DNA from 2 places in the Mesorhizobium sp. M5C.F.Ca.ET.164.01.1.1 genome. Region 2 is predicted to be linked to the other one. Evidence: predicted binding sites of a transcription regulator. Region 2 holds the regulator's gene; the other holds the start of a gene.
What was found. The regulator LexA, encoded in region 2, represses DNA repair genes until DNA is damaged. The targets are predictions, from matches to a motif close to TGTTCNNNNTGTGTTCNG.
Positions count from the first base shown of each region.

Region 1: EN807_RS04030 (YifB family Mg chelatase-like AAA ATPase) is a predicted target of LexA. The motif match lies at 3,575-3,592, and genes of this name have one in related genera.

Region 1 is NZ_SRTG01000001.1:841,145-850,243, reverse strand. Features, by position in the region: gene EN807_RS04050 (malate synthase G) at 1-740, shown strand, start outside; gene EN807_RS04045 (hypothetical protein) at 1,048-1,590, shown strand; gene EN807_RS04035 (hypothetical protein) at 1,721-1,948, opposite strand; gene EN807_RS04030 (YifB family Mg chelatase-like AAA ATPase) at 1,950-3,482, opposite strand; gene gshB (glutathione synthase) at 3,665-4,606, opposite strand; gene EN807_RS04020 (SDR family oxidoreductase) at 4,963-5,730, shown strand; gene EN807_RS04015 (2-dehydro-3-deoxygalactonokinase) at 5,727-6,683, shown strand; gene EN807_RS04010 (2-dehydro-3-deoxy-6-phosphogalactonate aldolase) at 6,680-7,321, shown strand; gene EN807_RS04005 (SMP-30/gluconolactonase/LRE family protein) at 7,318-8,199, shown strand; gene EN807_RS04000 (D-alanine:D-lactate ligase-like protein) at 8,356-9,099, shown strand, end outside.
Region 2 is NZ_SRTG01000007.1:226,445-235,543, reverse strand. Features, by position in the region: gene tpiA (triose-phosphate isomerase) at 1-276, opposite strand, end outside; gene EN807_RS28125 (SurA N-terminal domain-containing protein) at 421-2,313, shown strand; gene trpD (anthranilate phosphoribosyltransferase) at 2,310-3,320, shown strand; gene trpC (indole-3-glycerol phosphate synthase TrpC) at 3,325-4,176, shown strand; gene moaC (cyclic pyranopterin monophosphate synthase MoaC) at 4,243-4,740, shown strand; gene glp (gephyrin-like molybdotransferase Glp) at 4,740-5,945, shown strand; gene lexA (transcriptional repressor LexA) at 6,050-6,787, shown strand; gene EN807_RS28095 (ComEC/Rec2 family competence protein) at 6,781-9,099, opposite strand, start outside.

The sequences.
Region 1 (9,099 bases), on a different contig from region 2:
TGAAGCAGGCCGCCTGGATTGCCGCTTATGAGGCCTGGAACGTCGACACCGGGCTGGAATGCGGACTGGCCGGCCACGCCCAGATCGGCAAGGGCATGTGGGCGATGCCCGATCTTATGGCGGCGATGCTGGCGGAGAAGATCGCCCACCCCAAGGCCGGCGCCAGCACCGCCTGGGTGCCGTCGCCGACGGCTGCGACGCTGCACGCCACCCATTATCACAAGGTCGATGTCCACGCCGTCCAAGTGGCGCTGAAGAGCCGGCCGAAGGCAAAGCTCGATGACATCCTGTCGGTGCTGGTCGCGGCGCGGCCGAACTGGTCTCAAGAAGAAATCCAGAAGGAGCTCGACAACAACGCGCAAGGCATTCTGGGCTATGTCGTTCGTTGGATCGACCAAGGCGTCGGCTGCTCGAAAGTGCCTGACATCAATGACGTTGGCCTGATGGAGGACCGCGCCACGCTGCGTATCTCCTCGCAGCATATCGCCAACTGGCTGCACCATGGCGTGTGCACCTCAGACCAGGTGATGGAGACGATGAAGCGCATGGCTGGCGTCGTCGACCGCCAGAACGCAGGCGATCCGCTCTATCAGCCGATGGCGCCCGACTTCGACAGGTCGATCGCCTTCCTCGCCGCCTGCGACCTGGTCTTCAAGGGCCGTGTCCAGCCCAACGGCTACACCGAGCCGGTGCTGCATGCACGGCGGCTGGAGCTGAAGGCGAAGGAAAGGGCTGGATAGCAGGCCGCCGTTGCAAAGGCGCAGTCTCAAGATACGAGGCGCGAAATAGAAGATCGTCCCGTGCTGCTGCATGTTTGAGATGCGCCACTGACGGTTAACCTCATTCGGATGTTTCCAGGTGGGGCAGAAATTGTGCGCCTATCCGTGCTCAGGCCGAAGGCACGTCGTAGGCATATATTAGTAGACGCTAACGCGCCGTTGTCCCGGTGCCTGCGATCTGCTACGATTTAACCACCGACAAACGGCTCTGGGAGGCCGTGCGTCCGACATCATGCACAAGATCAACTCAAAAAACCGGAGAATGGCCATGAAACGGCTTCTGACGGTCGCCGCCCTTTTGGCGGCGGGCAGTTTGTTTGCGATGCAAGGCGCAGCCGCCGACGACGCTGCGATGATCAAGAGCGCTGAATCCGCCGCACCCCCGGCTGTAGCAAGCGGCGCTACGATCCACGCCATGGATGAGAAGGGCGTAATGCGCAAGCTGCGCGAGGGCACAAACGGCTTCTGGTGCATGCCGGACAATCCGGCCACGCCTGGCCCGGATCCAATGTGTGGCGATGCCAACTCGATGGAATGGGCGATGGCGTGGATGGGAAAAAAGGAACCGCCCAAGGGCAAAGTCGGCTTCATGTATATGCTGGCCGGTGGCACCGACGGCAGCAACACCGATCCTTATGCGACGAAGCCTGAGGAAGGCAACAATTGGGTGGAGACTGGACCGCACGTGATGATCGTCAACGCAACGGACATGATGCAGGGCTATCCGGCTGACCCCAAACCTGACACGTCCAGGCCATATGTGATGTGGGCGGGCACTCCCTACGCACATCTCATGATCCCGGTTAAGTAGCCGCCGCGGAAATGACTGGCGATTGCGGTCAGGCTGCATAGCACCGGAATGTCGAATACCTTGCCGGCCCGGGCCGCTTCCGGCCCGCAGGCTGACCGACGCCGATCCGCGCGTATTGTGGGTCAGCTGGTTACAGACCCGCTTCGAGCGGCGGCACCGCGCAACCGATGGCGACATGCGCTGCGCAAATCGCCAGGCTGGCGGCCGACGGCGTCTGGTTGGCCGACCTGGCGACGATCGCTCTTCCCGAAGGCAGCAACTGCGCGTCGAGCTCCTTGAGATGACCCGGCAGCCCAGAACCGATGTATAGGCTTGCTGGCTGCTCGGCGGGCAAGCTTTCCGGCGCCGAACATTGCACTCTACGCCGCCTGCGCCATTCGCTCCGAGCTCATGCGGTAGGAAATCGCCTCGGCCAGATGGATGCGGCCGACCGTCTCGCTGGCCTCGAGATCGGCCAGCGTTCGCGCCACTTTCAGCACCCGGTGGTAGGCGCGCGCGGAAAAGCCGAGTTTTTCGCTGGCGTCCCTGAGCAGCGACAGGCCTGATGCATCCGGCATCGCGATCTCCTCGATGACCGAGGGCGAGCAATGCGCGTTGGTGGTGGCAGTGGTCGCGCCGAGCCGCTCGAAACGTTCGCGCTGGATTGTCCGGGCGCGCGCGACGCGCAGCGCCACCGCGGCACTTTTCTCCGCCCGGTCCGGCCGGATCAGATCGCTGGCCGAGACCGCCGGCACCTCGATCCGGAGATCGATGCGGTCGAGCAGCGGGCCGGAAATGCGCGCCTGGTAGTCGGTGCGGCAACGGTCGCCGCGCAGGCAGCGATAGCCCGGCTCGCCGGCCATGCCGCAGCGGCACGGGTTCATCGCCGCGACCAGCTGGATGCGCGCCGGATAGGTGACGCGATGGTTGGCGCGGGCGATCATGCAGTCGCCGGTCTCCAGCGGCTGGCGCAGCGCGTCGAGCGCCTGCGGCGAGAATTCGGGAAACTCGTCGAGGAACAGCACGCCGTGATGGGCAAGCGACGCCTCGCCCGGCCGCACCCGCAGGCCGCCGCCGACCATCGCCGCCATCGAGGCCGAATGGTGCGGGGCGCGGAACGGCCGCCGGTCGGTCAGCTTGCCTTCGCCGAGTTCGCCGGCCACCGACGCGATCATCGAGACTTCGAGCAATTCCCTCGGCGCCAGCGGCGGCAGGATCGACGGCAGCCGCTGCGCCAGCATCGATTTTCCCGAACCCGGCGGTCCGACCATCAGCAGATTGTGACCGCCGGCCGCCGCCACTTCGAGTGCCCGCTTGGCGGTCTCCTGGCCCTTGATGTCGGCCAGATCCGGCAGGTCACGCGCCGAGGCATGGATGCCGGCCTGCGGCCGTGACAGGACCTGCGTGCCGCGAAAATGATTGGCGATGGCGATCAGGCTGCGCGGCGCCAGAATGTCGAAATCCTTGCCGGCCCACGCCGCTTCCGGCCCGCAGGCGAAAGGACAGATCAAGCCCTTGCCTTCGGCATTGGCGCCGATCGCCGCCGGCAGCGCGCCGGCCACCGCGGCGATGGTGCCGTCGAGCGACAGCTCGCCAAGCACGACATAGCCGGCCAGCATGTCGCCCGGAATGGCCCCCAATGCCGCCATCAGACCGAGCGCGATCGGCAAATCGTAATGGCTGCCTTCCTTGGGCAGGTCGGCCGGCGCCAGATTGACGGTAACCTTCTTCGACGGCATCGACAGGCCCGACGCATGCAGCGCCGCCTGCACCCGCTCGCGGCTTTCAGCCACCGCCTTGTCGCCGAGGCCGACGATATGCATGTTGACCTTGCCAGGCGCGATCATTACCTGAACGTCGACCGGCACGGCCTCGATGCCCTGGAAAGCGACCGTACGAACCCGCGCAACCATTTCTCTGCCCCCGGATATGAGCTCGCCCGAAGCCCATGCGATCATGCCGCGAACGGCGTTACCAGAGACAACCATAGATTTTGGGCGAAGGCAAGAACATTACGGGAACAATGGAACGCTACGTTCCGATAGCGCTGCATCGGCTATCGGTCGGAAAAACGCTGTTCGCCAAGCAATGGCCGCTACTTGAGTTTGTTCTCAACCGCGTCCCAGAACAGGCTGGCGATGTCGGCGCCACCGAAGCGTTTCACCTCGCGAATGCCGGTCGGCGACGTCACGTTGATCTCGGTCATGTAGTCGCCGATAACGTCGATACCGACGAGGATAAAACCGCGCTCCTTCAGCGACGGGCCGATGCGGGCGCAGATCTCGCGTTCGCGCGCCGTCAGTTCGGTTTTTTCGGCGCGGCCGCCGACATGCATGTTGGAGCGTGAATCATGCTCGGCCGGCACCCGGTTGATGGCGCCGACCGGCTCGCCGTCGATCAGGATGATGCGCTTGTCACCCTTGCGCACCTCCATCAGGTAGCGCTGCACGATATAGGGCTCGCGGAACATCTGGCCGAACATCTCGAGCAGCGAGGCAAGGTTGCGGTCGGCCTCGTGCAGGTGGAAGATGCCGGCGCCGCCATTGCCGTAGAGCGGCTTGACGATGATGTCGCCGAACTCCTTGCGGAAGGCGGCGACCTCCAGCGGGTCCTTGGTGATCAGCGTTTCCGGCATCAGGTCGGGAAATTCGGTGACGAAGATCTTTTCCGGGCTGTTGCGCACCCACGCCGGGTCGTTGACCACCAGTGTCTTGGGATGGATGCGCTCGAGTATGTGCGTCGTGGTGATGTAGTTCATGTCGAATGGCGGATCCTGCCTCAGCAGGACGATGTCCATCTCCGACAGGTCGGTGCGGACTTCTTCACCGAGCGAATAGTGATTGTCCTTCTCATCGCGGACTTGCATTTCCTCGATGCGGGCAAACACCTTGCCACCGCACAGCAACAGCCGGTCGGGCGTATAATGAAACAGCCGGTGGCCGCGCCGCTGCGCTTCGAGCGACAGCGCAAAAGACGTGTCGCCGGCAATCGAGACGGTGGAGATGTGGTCCATCTGGACGGCGATTTTCAGAGGCATGGCGGATCTCCGGCGGATCGGATGGGCAGCTGTGCTTGCGTGTACAACCTCGCCGGTCATCTGCCAATCGCGACATTTTGATGATTGCCTGCTGCAAGCTGGGCGTCTGTCGGTCAGTTGCAGACCAAGCGAGCTGTGCGTGCGCTCGATGCCTTCGTGGGGTTGGCCGCCGCTGCAAGGACGCGTAGTGGGGCGTGATCGTCTTTTTGTCTGACATAAGCCTCGGGAATCGGTTTTTCTCCCTTGCTCCCCCGACCGGGCTGGCTAGGATGCGCGCCGGCCAGACCACAGCGCCGCGCGTCCTTTTGGGACTCGCAAGGGACGCTATGGCACTTTGACTTTGCGGAGAAGAAATCATGCTGCCATCGGCACGCTTTGCCGACCTTGAAGGCGCCTCGGTGCTGATCACCGGCGGCGGCTCCGGCATCGGCGCGGCGCTGAGCGAGGGCTTTGCCCGCCAGGGAGCGAAGGTCGCCTTCATCGACATCGCCGACCGCCCGAGCCTGGCGCTGGCCGATCGCATCGAGAAGGATCTCGGCCGCCGGCCCCTTTATCTCAAGACAGACATACGCGATATCGAGGCGCTGCGGGCTTCAGCCGCCAAGGCGGCCGAAGCGCATGGCGACGTCACGGTGCTGGTCAACAATGCGGCACTTGATGATCGCCACGCAGTGGAAGACGTCACCGTGGAATTCTGGGACAACAACCAGGCGGTCAACCTGCGTCCGCATTTCTTCTCCGCTCAGGCGGTAGCGCCGGGCATGAAGCGCGCCGGCGGCGGCTCGATCATCAACTTCACGTCCACGTCGTTTCTCATCAATCACCCCGATATGCCGGCCTATACCGCCGCCAAGGCAGGGATTGTCGGCCTGACCAAGGGGCTTGCCGGTAAGCTCGGCGCCGACGGCATTCGCGTCAATGCGATCGCACCCGGCTGGGTGATCACCGAGCGGCAGAAGGAGCTCTGGGTCACCGAACAGGCGCTCGCCGCCCACGTTGCCAAGCAATGCATCAAGCAGGTGATGCAGCCGGAAGACATTGTCGGCACGGTGCTGTTCCTCGCGTCGGACGCTTCGCGCATGCTGACGGCGCAAATGCTGATCGTCGACGGGGGCCTCCTGTGAGCCCAGGATTCCCGAGCAAGGCGCCTTCTGTCGCCGCCGTCGATTGGGGCACCACCCGTCTCAGGGTCTGGCTGGTCGATGAGGCCGGAGACGTCCTTGCCGAGCGTCGCGGCGACGACGGGCTGATTACCGCGCAGGCCGCCGGGTTTTCGACCATCCTCGAAGGACATCTGGCGGCGATGGGCGCGCCGGAAGCGATGCCTGTCATCATCTGCGGCATGGCCGGCTCGCGCCAGGGCTGGCTGGAGGCGCCCTATGTCACCGTGCCGGCGCCGATCGGCGCCATCCTTGCCGGCGCTGCGCGCATCCCCGGCCAGCGCCGCGACATCCGCATCGTGCCGGGGCTTGCCCAGCGCCAGGCCGACGCACCCGACGTCATGCGCGGTGAGGAAACGCAGCTTGCCGGCGCTGGTTTGCCGGCAAAGGGCCGCCATCTCGTCTGCATGCCCGGGACCCATTCGAAATGGGTTCTGGTCGAGGACGGCGCTGTTGCCGGTTTCGGCACGTGGCCGACCGGCGAGCTGTTTTCGGTGCTGGCGGCGCATTCGATCCTGCGCCATTCGGTGGGCGAGCAGCCTCAGCCGGTTGCACCAGGCAATCCGTTTTTCCGGCGCTGGTGCGAGCAAGCGCTTGCCGACGTCGGCGATGTCACGTCGAGACTGTTCTCGATCCGCGCCGCAGGCCTGCTGCAGGACCTGAAGCCCGACGATGCCGCTGCTTGCCTGTCCGGCCTGCTGATCGGCGGCGAGATCGCCTCGGCCAGCCGCCGCTATGGGAAAGGCGGGTCGGTCGTGCTGGTCGCTTCCGGCGCGCTCGGCGCGCTGTACACGGAGGCGCTCGGCCTTGCCGGACTTGCGGTGAGAGCCATCGATGCCGACGAGGCGGTGCGTGCCGGCCTGATCGAGGCGGCGCGCGAAAATGGCATGATTGCTGGAAGCGGAGTTGCCGCATGACCGAGACCGTACCCTTTCCCAGGCTCGGGCGCGGCCTCGTCGCTATCCTGCGCGGCCTCAGGCCGGACGAGGCGGTGGCCATTGGCCGGGCGATTTTCGAGGCCGGTGTCGAAGCGATCGAAGTGCCGCTCAATTCGCCGGACCCGTTTTCCTCGATCGCGAGGATTGTCGAGGCGCTGCCGGCGACGGCACTGGTCGGCGCCGGGACTGTGCTGACCCCGGCCGATGTCGACGGATTGCAAAAGGCCGGCGGGCGGCTGCTGGTCAGCCCCAACATCGATGCCGAGGTCATGGGTCGCGCGATGAATCACGGCATGGTGACGATGCCCGGCGTGTTCACGCCGACCGAAGCCTTCCAGGCGATCCGGCTCGGCGCTTCGGCGCTGAAATTCTTCCCGGCCAGCGTGCTTGGCGCCGCCGGTATCGCTGCGATGCGCGCGGTTTTGCCTTCCGATATGCTGGTCGGCGCGGTCGGCGGTGTGTCAGAAAAGGACTTTGCCGGCTACAAAGCCGCTGGCGTCAGCGTCTTCGGCCTCGGCTCAAGCCTGTTCAAGCCTGGTATGAACGTGGATGAGGTGGCAACGCGAGCACAGGCCGCAGTCGTCGCCTGGGATGCGGCGTTTGGAGCAGTGCGATGAACGAAGCCATCGTTTCTGTTCTTTCCGACCATGTCTGCCAGCTCGGCGAAGGCCCGAGCTATGACCCCGCCACCGATACGCTCTACTGGTTCGACATCGTCAACGGCCAGCTTCTGGAGAAGCGCCTTTCCGGCGGTGCGGTCAAAATCCACGAGCTTGGCCAGATGGCCAGCGCCATCGCCGTGATCGATGACAACAGACAACTGATCGCTACCGAAACCGGCCTGCATGTCCGCGACGTCGCGACCGGCAAGATGACGCTGCACACGGCGATCGAGGCCGACAATCCGATGACGCGCTCGAATGATTCGCGCGTCCATCCCTGCGGCGCCTTCTGGGTCGGCACGATGGGCAAGGGTGAGGAAAAGGCCGCCGGCTCGATCTATTGGTTCTTCAAGGGGGAGCTGCGTCGGCTCTATTCGGACATCACCGTGTCGAACTCGATCTGCTTTTCCGAGGACGGAACGGTCGCCTGTTACACCGATACCAGCACCGGCCTGTTGATGCGCGTCGCCTGCAATCCAGCGACCGGCCTGCCGGTCGGCGAACCGAAGATCTTCGTCGATCACCGCAAGGCCAAGGGCTATATCGACGGTTCGGTGCTCGATCGCGACGGTGTTCTTTGGAATGCCTGCTGGGGCGGCAGCGTCATCGAAGCCTACGGGCCTGATGGCAAGCTCATCCGTTCGGTCGCGATGCCGGTGACGCAACCGTCTTGCCCGGCCTTTGTCGGCAGGAAGGCCGACCGGCTGGCGGTGACTTCAGCCTGGTCGGGCAAGGATGAGAAGCAGCGCCTGCTGGACCCGCAAGCCGGCATGACATTTCTGCTCGACATTCCAGTCAACGGCCGCTTCGAGCCGCGCGTGCTGATCGCCTAGACCAATGATCGCGAACCTTCGGTTCGGAAAAGATCATGGCACTGTCGCGCAGGCGTCCGGCTGACGTCGGTTTTCCGCGAAGGCCTGATACATTCGCCGTGCGATGGTAGGCAATCGCGCTGCCAGAACCCGTTCATCCCGGGAATCGTTCATCTCATGTCAAGCCGCAAGCCGAAGCTGATCCTTGTCTATGAGCCGGAAAAGGCCTGCTTCGACCGGCTGGTCGCCGATGGCCACGTGGCGGCGCGCGCCGCCGAAATCGCCTCCTATCTGGCGCAATCGACCGACATCGCCTCTGAGTTCGATGCGCTGGCCGCAGCCTGCCTGACACGCGGCCTGTCCTTTGTTCCAGTGGCGCTCGACGATGCCGCGAGCGCTCTCGCCGTCGAGGGCCCAAAGTCCACGCTTGTCTGGACGCTGACCGACGGCGTCGCCTATTTCCGCGGTGGCGCCGCACCTGCTTTGGCACGGCTGAATGGCCTGAAGGTGATCGGTGCCGATGACGCGCTGTTTGCGCTGTGCCAGAACAAGTTCCGCTCCGGCGCCGTGCTCGGTGCACTCGGCCTGCCGGTGCCGCAATCCGGTCTGGCCCGCGACGGTCATTGGCTGGTCGAGCCACCGGCTTCGCCGGCAGGCTGGTTTGTCAAGCCGAACCGGCTCGGCGCCAAGATCGGCATCTGGCCGGACTCGCGCTGTGCCGATCTCGGCCATGCGCTGGAACTTAGCCGGCGTGTGTTCGCCGCCTATCGCGACGACGTCGTCGTGCAGCCCTATGTCGCCGGGCGCAACGCGCGCGCGAGTTTTCTGGGTCTGAAGCCCGACGCCGGCATCGGGGCGCTGGGCATCGCTTTTGTCGATTCGGGCGGTGATTTCCAGACCATGGCGGACAGCCTGGCGCTC
Region 2 (9,099 bases):
AGCGCCCGCATCTTTCAGCATCTCGGCCGAAATGCAGCCGGTATGGGCGCCGCTCTCCTCAGTGTGGCAATCCTCGCCTCCGGCCCGGACCGGCGTGCGCGACAAAATCTCTGCCGCATGCGCAAGCAGCGTCGCCGGAACGCAGACCAGCGCTTCGGTCTCCGCATCGAGCCCGCTCATGAAGCCGTTGGCGATCATCCTGAGTTCGTTGAGCGAGGCGCTGGTGCCGTTCATTTTCCAGTTGCCGGCGACCAGCGGGCGGATTCCTGGCGTCATGAGATTTGCTTCTCCGGGCAATATTTGGCTGCGTCCTCACTACCAAACTCAGCCCACAAAGCAATCGACAGTGAGCCGGAAGGACGCTATTGCGCTTGTTTCAAACTCGGCGCATGCGAAAATGCGCAAAAATCGGAAGTGACCATGCTTAGTATCTTGAGAAGCGCGGCGGGGACCTGGGTCGCGAAAGCGCTGCTGATATTGTTGGTGTTGAGCTTCGCCGTCTGGGGCATTTCCGGGCAGATGGTCGGTGGTTTTGCAGGCCACGATGCCGTTATCACGGCCGGAGGCACCAAAGTGTCGATCAACGAGTATCGCCTCGCCTATGATCGCCAGATCAGCGTGATGTCGCAGCAGTTCGGCCAGCGCATCAGCCGTGAGCAGGCGACGGCGCTCGGCCTCGACAACCAGGTGCTGGCGCAACTCGTGTCGGGTGCAGTCCTCGATGAGCAGGCGCGCAAGCTGGGGTTGGGGCTCTCCAAGGACCGGCTGGCCCAACTCACGCATGAAGACCCGGCCTTCAAGGGTCCCGGCGGCACCTTCGACCGGAGGACGTTCGAATACATACTGCAACAGGTCGGCATGCGGCCGGAAGACTATCTGACCAATCGCGCCCAGGTGGCGGTGCGCCAGCAGATTGTCGAGGCGGTTTCGGACGGCCTCAAGGCTCCGAATACTTTCTTGAAGGCAGTCGCGCTCTATCGTGGCGAAGACCGCACCATCGAGTATGTGACCTTGCCGAAATCGCTGGTCGAGCCGATTGAAGCGCCATCCGACACTGCGCTTTCGACCTATTTCGAGGAAAACAAGAAGACCTATGCGGCGCCCGAATACCGCAAATTCTCCTATGTCAGGCTCGAGCCGCAAGACATCATGGATCCGACTGCCGTGACTGACCAACAGGTCAGCGACGACTACGACAAGAACAAGGGGCGCTACACCACGCCGGAAACGCGCGCCATCGAACAGCTCGTGTTCAAAACGCCTGATGCCGCGAAGGCCGCGCTCGATTCACTCAAGACCGGCGCTACCTTCGACAAGATCGTCGCCGCCGAGGGCAAGACGCAAGCCGACACGCTGCTCGGCACGCTGTCCAAGGACAAGATCGCCGACAAGGCGGTGGCGGATGCCGCGTTTGCGCTCAATGTCAACGAAGTCAGTCCGGTCGTTCAGGGCGCCTTCGGTCCGGTGCTGCTGCGCGTCACCGACATCAAGCCCGAAGTGGTGAAGCCGCTGGCCGAAGTGTCCGCAGATATCCGCAGGGATCTGGCGCTGGGCGAGGCAAGCCGCATTCTGTTGGACGTGCATGACAATTACGAAGATATCCGCGCTTCGGGCAGCACGCTCAAGCAAGCGGCCGAAAAACTGAAGCTGAAGGTCGTCACCATCGACGCGATCGATCGCACCGGCCTGAGGCCGGACGGCACCATCGTCAAGGACCTGCCGGAATCGCCGGAGCTCATCAAGGCGGTGTTCGACGCCGAACCCGGCACCGAGAATCCCGACCTCACCACCGCCGACAACGGCTTCGTGTTCTACGAGGTGGATTCGATCACGCCGGCCCGCGACCGCACGCTGGATGAAGTCCGACAGAAGGTGGTGGCCGACTGGACGGCGGCGGAAACGACCAAGCGGCTCACCGCAAAAGCGGACGAGCTCGAAAAGCGTCTCAAGGCCGGCGCCACGCTCGACGTAATCGCGAGCGAGCTCAAGCTTGAGAAGCAGACCAAGCGCGGCGTCAAGCGCGAGGCGGACGACGTCGATTTCGGCAAGGAAGGGGCGGCTGCGATGTTCGGCGAAGGCGAAGGCGGGACCGGTTTGATCCCCTCGCCCACCGGCGACGGACAGATCCTATTCAAGATCGCCGAAGTCTTCGAGCCTGCCGGAGCCGACGCCAGCTCGGTGCCGGACGACGCGCAGAAATCGTTCACCGCCGGCATGTCCGACGACCTGCTCGACCAGCTGGTGGCGCAGCTGCAGACGCAGTACGACGTTCGCATCGACCAGACCGCCGTTGCCCAAGCCCTGACCAGATGAGCGCGCTCAAGACCCATATCGCTAAGGTCGCCACCGGCAACTCCCTTTCCTTTGAGGAGGCGCGCGAGGCCTTCGACATCATCATGTCGGGCGACGCTACGCCCGGCCAGATCGGCGGCTTCCTGATGGCGCTGCGCGTGCGCGGCGAGACGGTGAGCGAGATTTCCGGCGCCGTAGCCACCATGCGCGCCAAGATGCTGCGCGTCGACGCGCCCGCTGGCGCCATCGACATCGTCGGCACCGGCGGCGACAATTCGCACAGCGTCAACATCTCGACCGCGTCCGCCTTCGTCATCGCCGCCTGCGGCGTGCCGGTGGCCAAGCACGGCAATCGCGGACTATCATCGCAGACCGGCGCCGCCGACGTGCTGACCGCGCTCGGCGTCAAGATCGATATCCCGCCGGAAACGATCGGCCGCTGTATCCACGACACAGGCGTCGGCTTCATGTTCGCGCCGGCGCATCATCCGGCGATGAAGCATGTCGGCCCGATCCGCGTCGAGCTCGGCACCCGCACCATCTTCAACCTGCTTGGCCCGCTCTCCAATCCGGCCAGTGTGAGCCGGCAGATGGTCGGCGTCTTCTTGCCGGAATGGATCATGCCGGTGGCCGAGACGCTGAAGGCACTGGGCGCCGACCACGCCTGGGTCGCCCATGGCGACGGCTATGACGAGATCACCACCACCGGTGAGACCCAAGTGGCCGAACTGGTCGGCGGCGAGATCCGCAGCTTTACACTGACCCCGGAAGCGGTCGGGCTGAAGCGGCACACCAAGGACGAGTTGCGCGGCGGCGACGCCGCCTACAACGCCCAGGCGCTGCGCGATATGCTGGACGGCGCTGCCGGCGCCTTTCGTGATACGGTGCTGATGAACGCCGGCGCCGGACTGGTGGTGGCGGGCAAGGCGACGACGCTTGCCGACGGCATGGCGACGGCAGCGCAAGCCATCGACAGCGGCCGGTCGCTGAAAGTGCTCGACCGGCTGGTCGAGATTTCGAACGGATAGAGCCGTGTCTGATATCCTGCGCAAGATCGAAGCCTACAAGCGCGACGAGATCGCCGCGGCGAAGGCGCGCGTGCCGCTTGCCGAGATCAAGGCGCGGGCGAAGGACACCGATGCAGCGCGCGGCTTTCTCTCGGCTCTTGAAGCCAAGCGCAAATCCGGCAGCTTCGCGCTGATCGCCGAGATCAAGAAGGCGAGCCCGTCCAAGGGCCTTATCCGCGCCGATTTCGATCCGCCGGCACTGGCCAGGGCCTATGCAAAAGGTGGCGCCGCCTGCCTTTCGGTGCTGACCGACGCGCCGTCTTTCCAGGGTGCGCCTGAATTCCTCACCGATGCGCGCAACGCCGTGACATTGCCCGCCTTGCGCAAGGATTTTCTGTTCGAGCCTTATCAGGTGTTCGAAGCCCGCGCGTGGGGCGCTGATGCCATCCTGATCATCATGGCGAGCGTCGATGACGCCGTGGCCAGCGAACTCGAAACGACGGCGTTCGAACTCGGCATGGACGCGCTGGTCGAAGTGCATGACGAGGCCGAGACGGAACGCGCGCTGAAACTGTCATCGCGGCTGATCGGCATCAACAACCGCAATCTCCGGACGTTCGAAACCAGCATCGAGACCTCGGAGCGGCTCGCGAAGATGGTGCCGGCAGACCGCCTGCTGGTCAGCGAGAGCGGTATTTTCTCGCACGAAGACTGCCGCAGGCTGGAAAAAAGCGGCATTGTTACCTTCCTCGTCGGCGAAAGCCTGATGCGGCAACAGGACGTGGCCACTGCGACCCACCTGCTTTTGACGGGCAAGGCGCCGGCTCATGCATCGGCCCGAAGATCGGATTCGATTTTTGGAGAGCACGATGCGTAGATTTAGAGGGTTAGAGCGTACTTTGTGCGTCCAAACGGACGCACGTCGCTCTAAGGCTGACTGACGATGACGGCCGCCCTCACCCATCTTGCCGCACAGGGTGAAGCCAACATGGTCGATGTCGGCGACAAGGCTGAGACGACGCGCACGGCGATCGCCCAGGGTCTTGTCTCGATGCTGCCGGAGACGCTGAAAATGATTCTCGACGGCGATGCCAAGAAGGGCGACGTGCTGGGCACGGCGCGCATCGCCGGCATCATGGCGGCCAAGAGGACGCATGAGCTGATCCCGCTCTGCCATCCGCTGCTGTTGACCAAGGTATCCGTTGACATCGAACCGGACGCGACGCTGCCAGGCCTGAAGGTCACGGCGCTAGCCCGCGTCACAGGTAAGACCGGCGTCGAGATGGAAGCGCTGACCGCCGTCTCGGTCGCCTGCCTGACCATCTATGACATGGCCAAGGCGGTCGACCGCGCCATGGTGATCTCGGGCATTAGGCTGGTGGAAAAGACCGGCGGCAAATCCGGCGACTACAAGGCGGACGCCAAGGGGGCAGGCCAATAATGGCACTGCTTCCGGTCGCCGAGGCGCTCGAGCGCCTGCTTGAGGATGCTGCGCCCTTGCAAGCTGAATGCGTCGCCCTTATGGACGCCGCCGACCGCGTGCTGGCGGAGCCGCTTCTGGCGCTCCGCACCCAGCCGCCGTTCGACGCGTCCGCCATGGACGGCTACGCCGTGCGGGCCGAGGACGTCGCGTTCGTGCCCGCAAGACTTTCGGTGATCGGCATGGCGCCAGCCGGACGCGGCTTTGCCGGAACAGTCGGCCCGGCGCAGGCCGTGCGCATCTTCACCGGCGCGCCGCTTCCTGCAGGCGCCGACACCATCGTCATCCAGGAGAATGCCAGGGATCTCGGCGGCGGCAGCGTCGAAGTGACCGCGTCGACGGTCGAAGGCCGCAACATCCGCCGCCTCGGGCTCGATTTCTCGAAGGGCGACGTTCTGCTGGAGAAAGGCCGCCCGCTTGATCCGGCGGCATTGTCGCTGGCGGCGTCGGCCAACCACCCGCAGGTCAGCGTGGTGAAACGGCCGCTGGTCGCCATCATCGCCACCGGCGACGAATTGCTGCCGCCGGGCAGCAACCTTGGCCCCGACCAGATCATCTCGTCCAATGCCTATGGCGTCGCCGCCGCGGCCCGCTCGGTCGGCGCCAGCGCGCTCGATCTCGGCATCGCCCCCGACCGCAAGGAGGCGATCGCCACGCTGGTGAAACAAGCGGTCGACGCAGGCGCCGACGTCATCGTCACGCTGGGCGGCGCCTCGGTCGGCGACCATGACCTGGTCCATGACGTGCTGACCGGTGAAGGCATGACGCTCGATTTCTGGAAAATCGCCATGCGGCCCGGCAAGCCGCTGATGTTCGGGCGGATGGGCGACATCCGCTGCATCGGCCTGCCTGGCAATCCGGTGGCGAGCCTGGTCTGCACGCAGCTCTTTCTGAAGCCGCTGCTTGCGCGGCTCGGCGGCCGCGCCTTCCGGCAGGACATGCGTCAGGCGCGGCTCGGCGCCGCCATGTCGGCCAACGATCTCAGGCAGGACTATGTACGCGCGGTGGTGAAGGAAGAAGCCGGCACGCCACTGGCAACCCCGTTCGGCATCCAGGATTCCTCGATGCTCAAAATGCTGGCCGACGCCAACGGGCTGATCGTGCGCGAGCCATTCGCTCCCCCAGCCGCGACGGGAGCCGCGTGCAGCGTGCTGATGCTACGCTGAACAAAACGTCAACACATTCATTAAACTTTAAACGGTTGCGGAACACAACTGGAACAGATAGTGTTTGTTCTGGGTTTGTTTTTCTGATTCTGTTGGGGGTTGCGATGCTGACACGCAAACAACATGAACTGCTGATGTTCATCCACGAGCGGCTGAAGGAAAGCGGCATTCCGCCCTCGTTCGACGAGATGAAGGAAGCGCTCGACCTCGCCTCCAAGTCGGGGATCCATCGGCTGATCACGGCGCTGGAGGAGCGCGGTTTCATTCGCCGCCTGCCTAACCGGGCCCGCGCGCTGGAGGTGCTGCGCCTGCCTGATTCGATCGCGCCCGGCCTCAATGCGGCGCGCAAATTCTCGCCAAGCGTCATTCAGGGCAGCCTTGGGCAGGGCAGCCTCGGACGACAGATCAAACCGGCGCCTTCGCGCCTGCCCGCGGCCGGCAATGACGACGACGTCGTTGCCACCATCTCCATACCGGTGATGGGCCGCATCGCTGCCGGTGTGCCGATCGACGCCATCCAGCACCAGACGCATTCGATCTCGGTACCACCGGACATGATCACCGGCGGCACGCACTACGCACTGGAGGTCAAGGGTGATTCGATGATCGAGGCCGGCATTTTCGACGGCGACACGGTCATCATCCGCAACGCCGACACCGCCCAGCCTGGCGAGATCATCGTCGCCTTGGTCGACGAGGAGGAAGCGACGCTGAAGCGGTTCCGCCGCAAGGGCGCCTCGATCGCACTGGAAGCCGCCAATCCGGCCTATGAGACGCGCATCTTCGGGCCGGACCGGGTCAAGGTGCAAGGCAAGCTCGTCGGACTGATCCGGCGTTACTGAGCGGCAGGCTTGTTGGGTTTCTCGGCCCTGCGGTATGGCGGCAAGCCCCTCGCCTCGCGCGAAAATCTCCGCTGCTCGTGCCAAGGCCTATATGGCTGTCTGACGGCAAAACGGATTTCTGCGCGCGTCGTCGCTGATAGCGGATCGAAGAAGACAGCGGCACTGCCCATGCGAGCGAGCTGCCGTTTGGTAACGACGAGAACCAGCGGATTGCGGCAGGGATCATAATAGGCTGTGGCATCGTCGATGACGATCAAATCCGCAAACGCACAGGCTGGCCGTGCGGTTTTGCGGTCGTCGGCGAGTGCGATGATCGCGCCGGACGGGTGCCGGGCGAGGCACAGGCCGGCAGTGCAGTAGAAGGGCGCTCCCGGCGGCAGGTCGGCCGGGTCGGCGATGTCGAACCGCACGTCTCCTTTTTCGAATGTCTCTGGCTCGACAATGGTCGCTGAAACCAGCGCATGTTTCCAGTTGTCGGTGGTGAATTCGTTCGAACGAACCCGGTTGACGGCAAGTTCGCCGCCGCCGATCGGCAGCGCCACCAGATGCGCATCTTCCGAAATCAGCACATCGGGGGTGCGCGTGTCGGAAATCGTCAGCAGGCCGGCGAGCGCAAAGGGAAGTGCCGCAAGCCGCAACCATGTCGTCGCCATCGTGGCGATGACCAGGGCGACCGTCACCAGCAGAACCGACTGCAACGAGATCAGCCCGACTGCATCGACCGGCGACCGCTCGGAAATCCATCCCGATATTGCGATCATGGCCGTCAGTCCCTTGCCCATCATGTAGAGGAAAGGTCCGTCGAAGCCGAAAGGCATTGCCAGAGCGCTGAGGACGGCCAGGAACATGACGACCGTGACGATTGGCATGACCGCCAGATTGGCGAACAGGCTAAGCGGCGATACGCGCTGGAAGTGCCAGATGGCGAAGAGCGCGGTGGCGCTGCCGGCAATGATGGAGGTCATTGCGATGGTACCTGTCCCAGCGGCGAGTTTTCGCGTGACGAAAGCGACCGGCGACCGTCGCTGTGGCGGCGCCGTGGCCCTGTCGGTACGATAGTCGGACCAGCCGGCATAGGCGCCCACGAGAGCAGCAGTCGCGGCGAAGGACATCTGGAAGCTTGGGCCGACCACCTCGTGCGGCGAAACGACGATGACGGCGATGGCAGAAATCGTCAGATTGCGCATGGTAAGTGCCGCTCGGTCGAACAGCACGGCGACAAGCATTACCGCCAGCATGATGAAGCTGCGTTCAGCCGCGACCACGATACCGGAAAAAATGAGATAGGCAGCGATGGAAAGGAGTGCGGCAGCAGCCGCATATTTTTTGACCGGCCGGCGTGACGAAAAATCGGGAAACAGCGCAAAGACGCCGCGCAGCAATCCCATGATCGTGCCGGCGACAAGCGCCATGTGCAGGCCGGAAATCGAGATGATGTGGTAGATGCCGGTGCGCCGCATCGATTCGTTTATCTCTTCGGGAATGCCGGCACGCACGCCGACCATCAGTGCGGCGGCAATCTCCCCCTCGGCGCCACCAATGCTGTCCCTGATATGGTCGGCAATGTTTTCGCGCGCCTTTTCGATCGAAGAAGAAAGGCGCGCGGCGAACGGCGCATCCTCGGAAACGACGATCTTCGGATTGCCGAGGAAAAAGCCACTGGCACCGATACCGGCGAAATAGCTGTCAAAGGAGAAGTCATAACTGTCCGGCCTAACCGGGCCAGTCGGAGGCAAAAGCCTCACATAACCAGTTGCCACCGAGCCTGCAGTCATCTCAGCGGGAATTTTGCGTGCCGAAACCCTGACACGTCCCGGTGCATAACGCAGTGTCGGCCGGGCGGTCGACATCACGTCGATGGTCAGTCTGATCCGGCCGTTCGCCATCTGATCGAGCCTAACGACACGGCCGGTGAGCTGGGTCTGGATTTCCGAACCGAGCATCTGCGTTCCCGCGCGCCAGGTTTCAACCTTGGCGGCGAGAACACCGAGTGCGCACAGCAACGCTGCCATGAAGCACAGATGCGTCTTGCGCCATGAGCGGGTGACAGCCGCACACAATGCCGTGAGGACCACGACGGCAATGGGCTGCGGAAAGTCCGGTTCGACGGCAAGCGAAAAATAGACGATCACCCCGCACGCCAGAAAAACCGGCACCAGCAGGAAGGCGACGCCGCGGTCGAGTTCCAGGCCGGCTGCCGAGGCCACGCTGTTGCGGATACCGGATGGTGAAAGATGGCTGAGCTGTCGGCGGAAACGAATGACAGGCCCGGGTTGTGGAGCCGGTATTGGCGCGGAGCGGTCCGGCGAAAG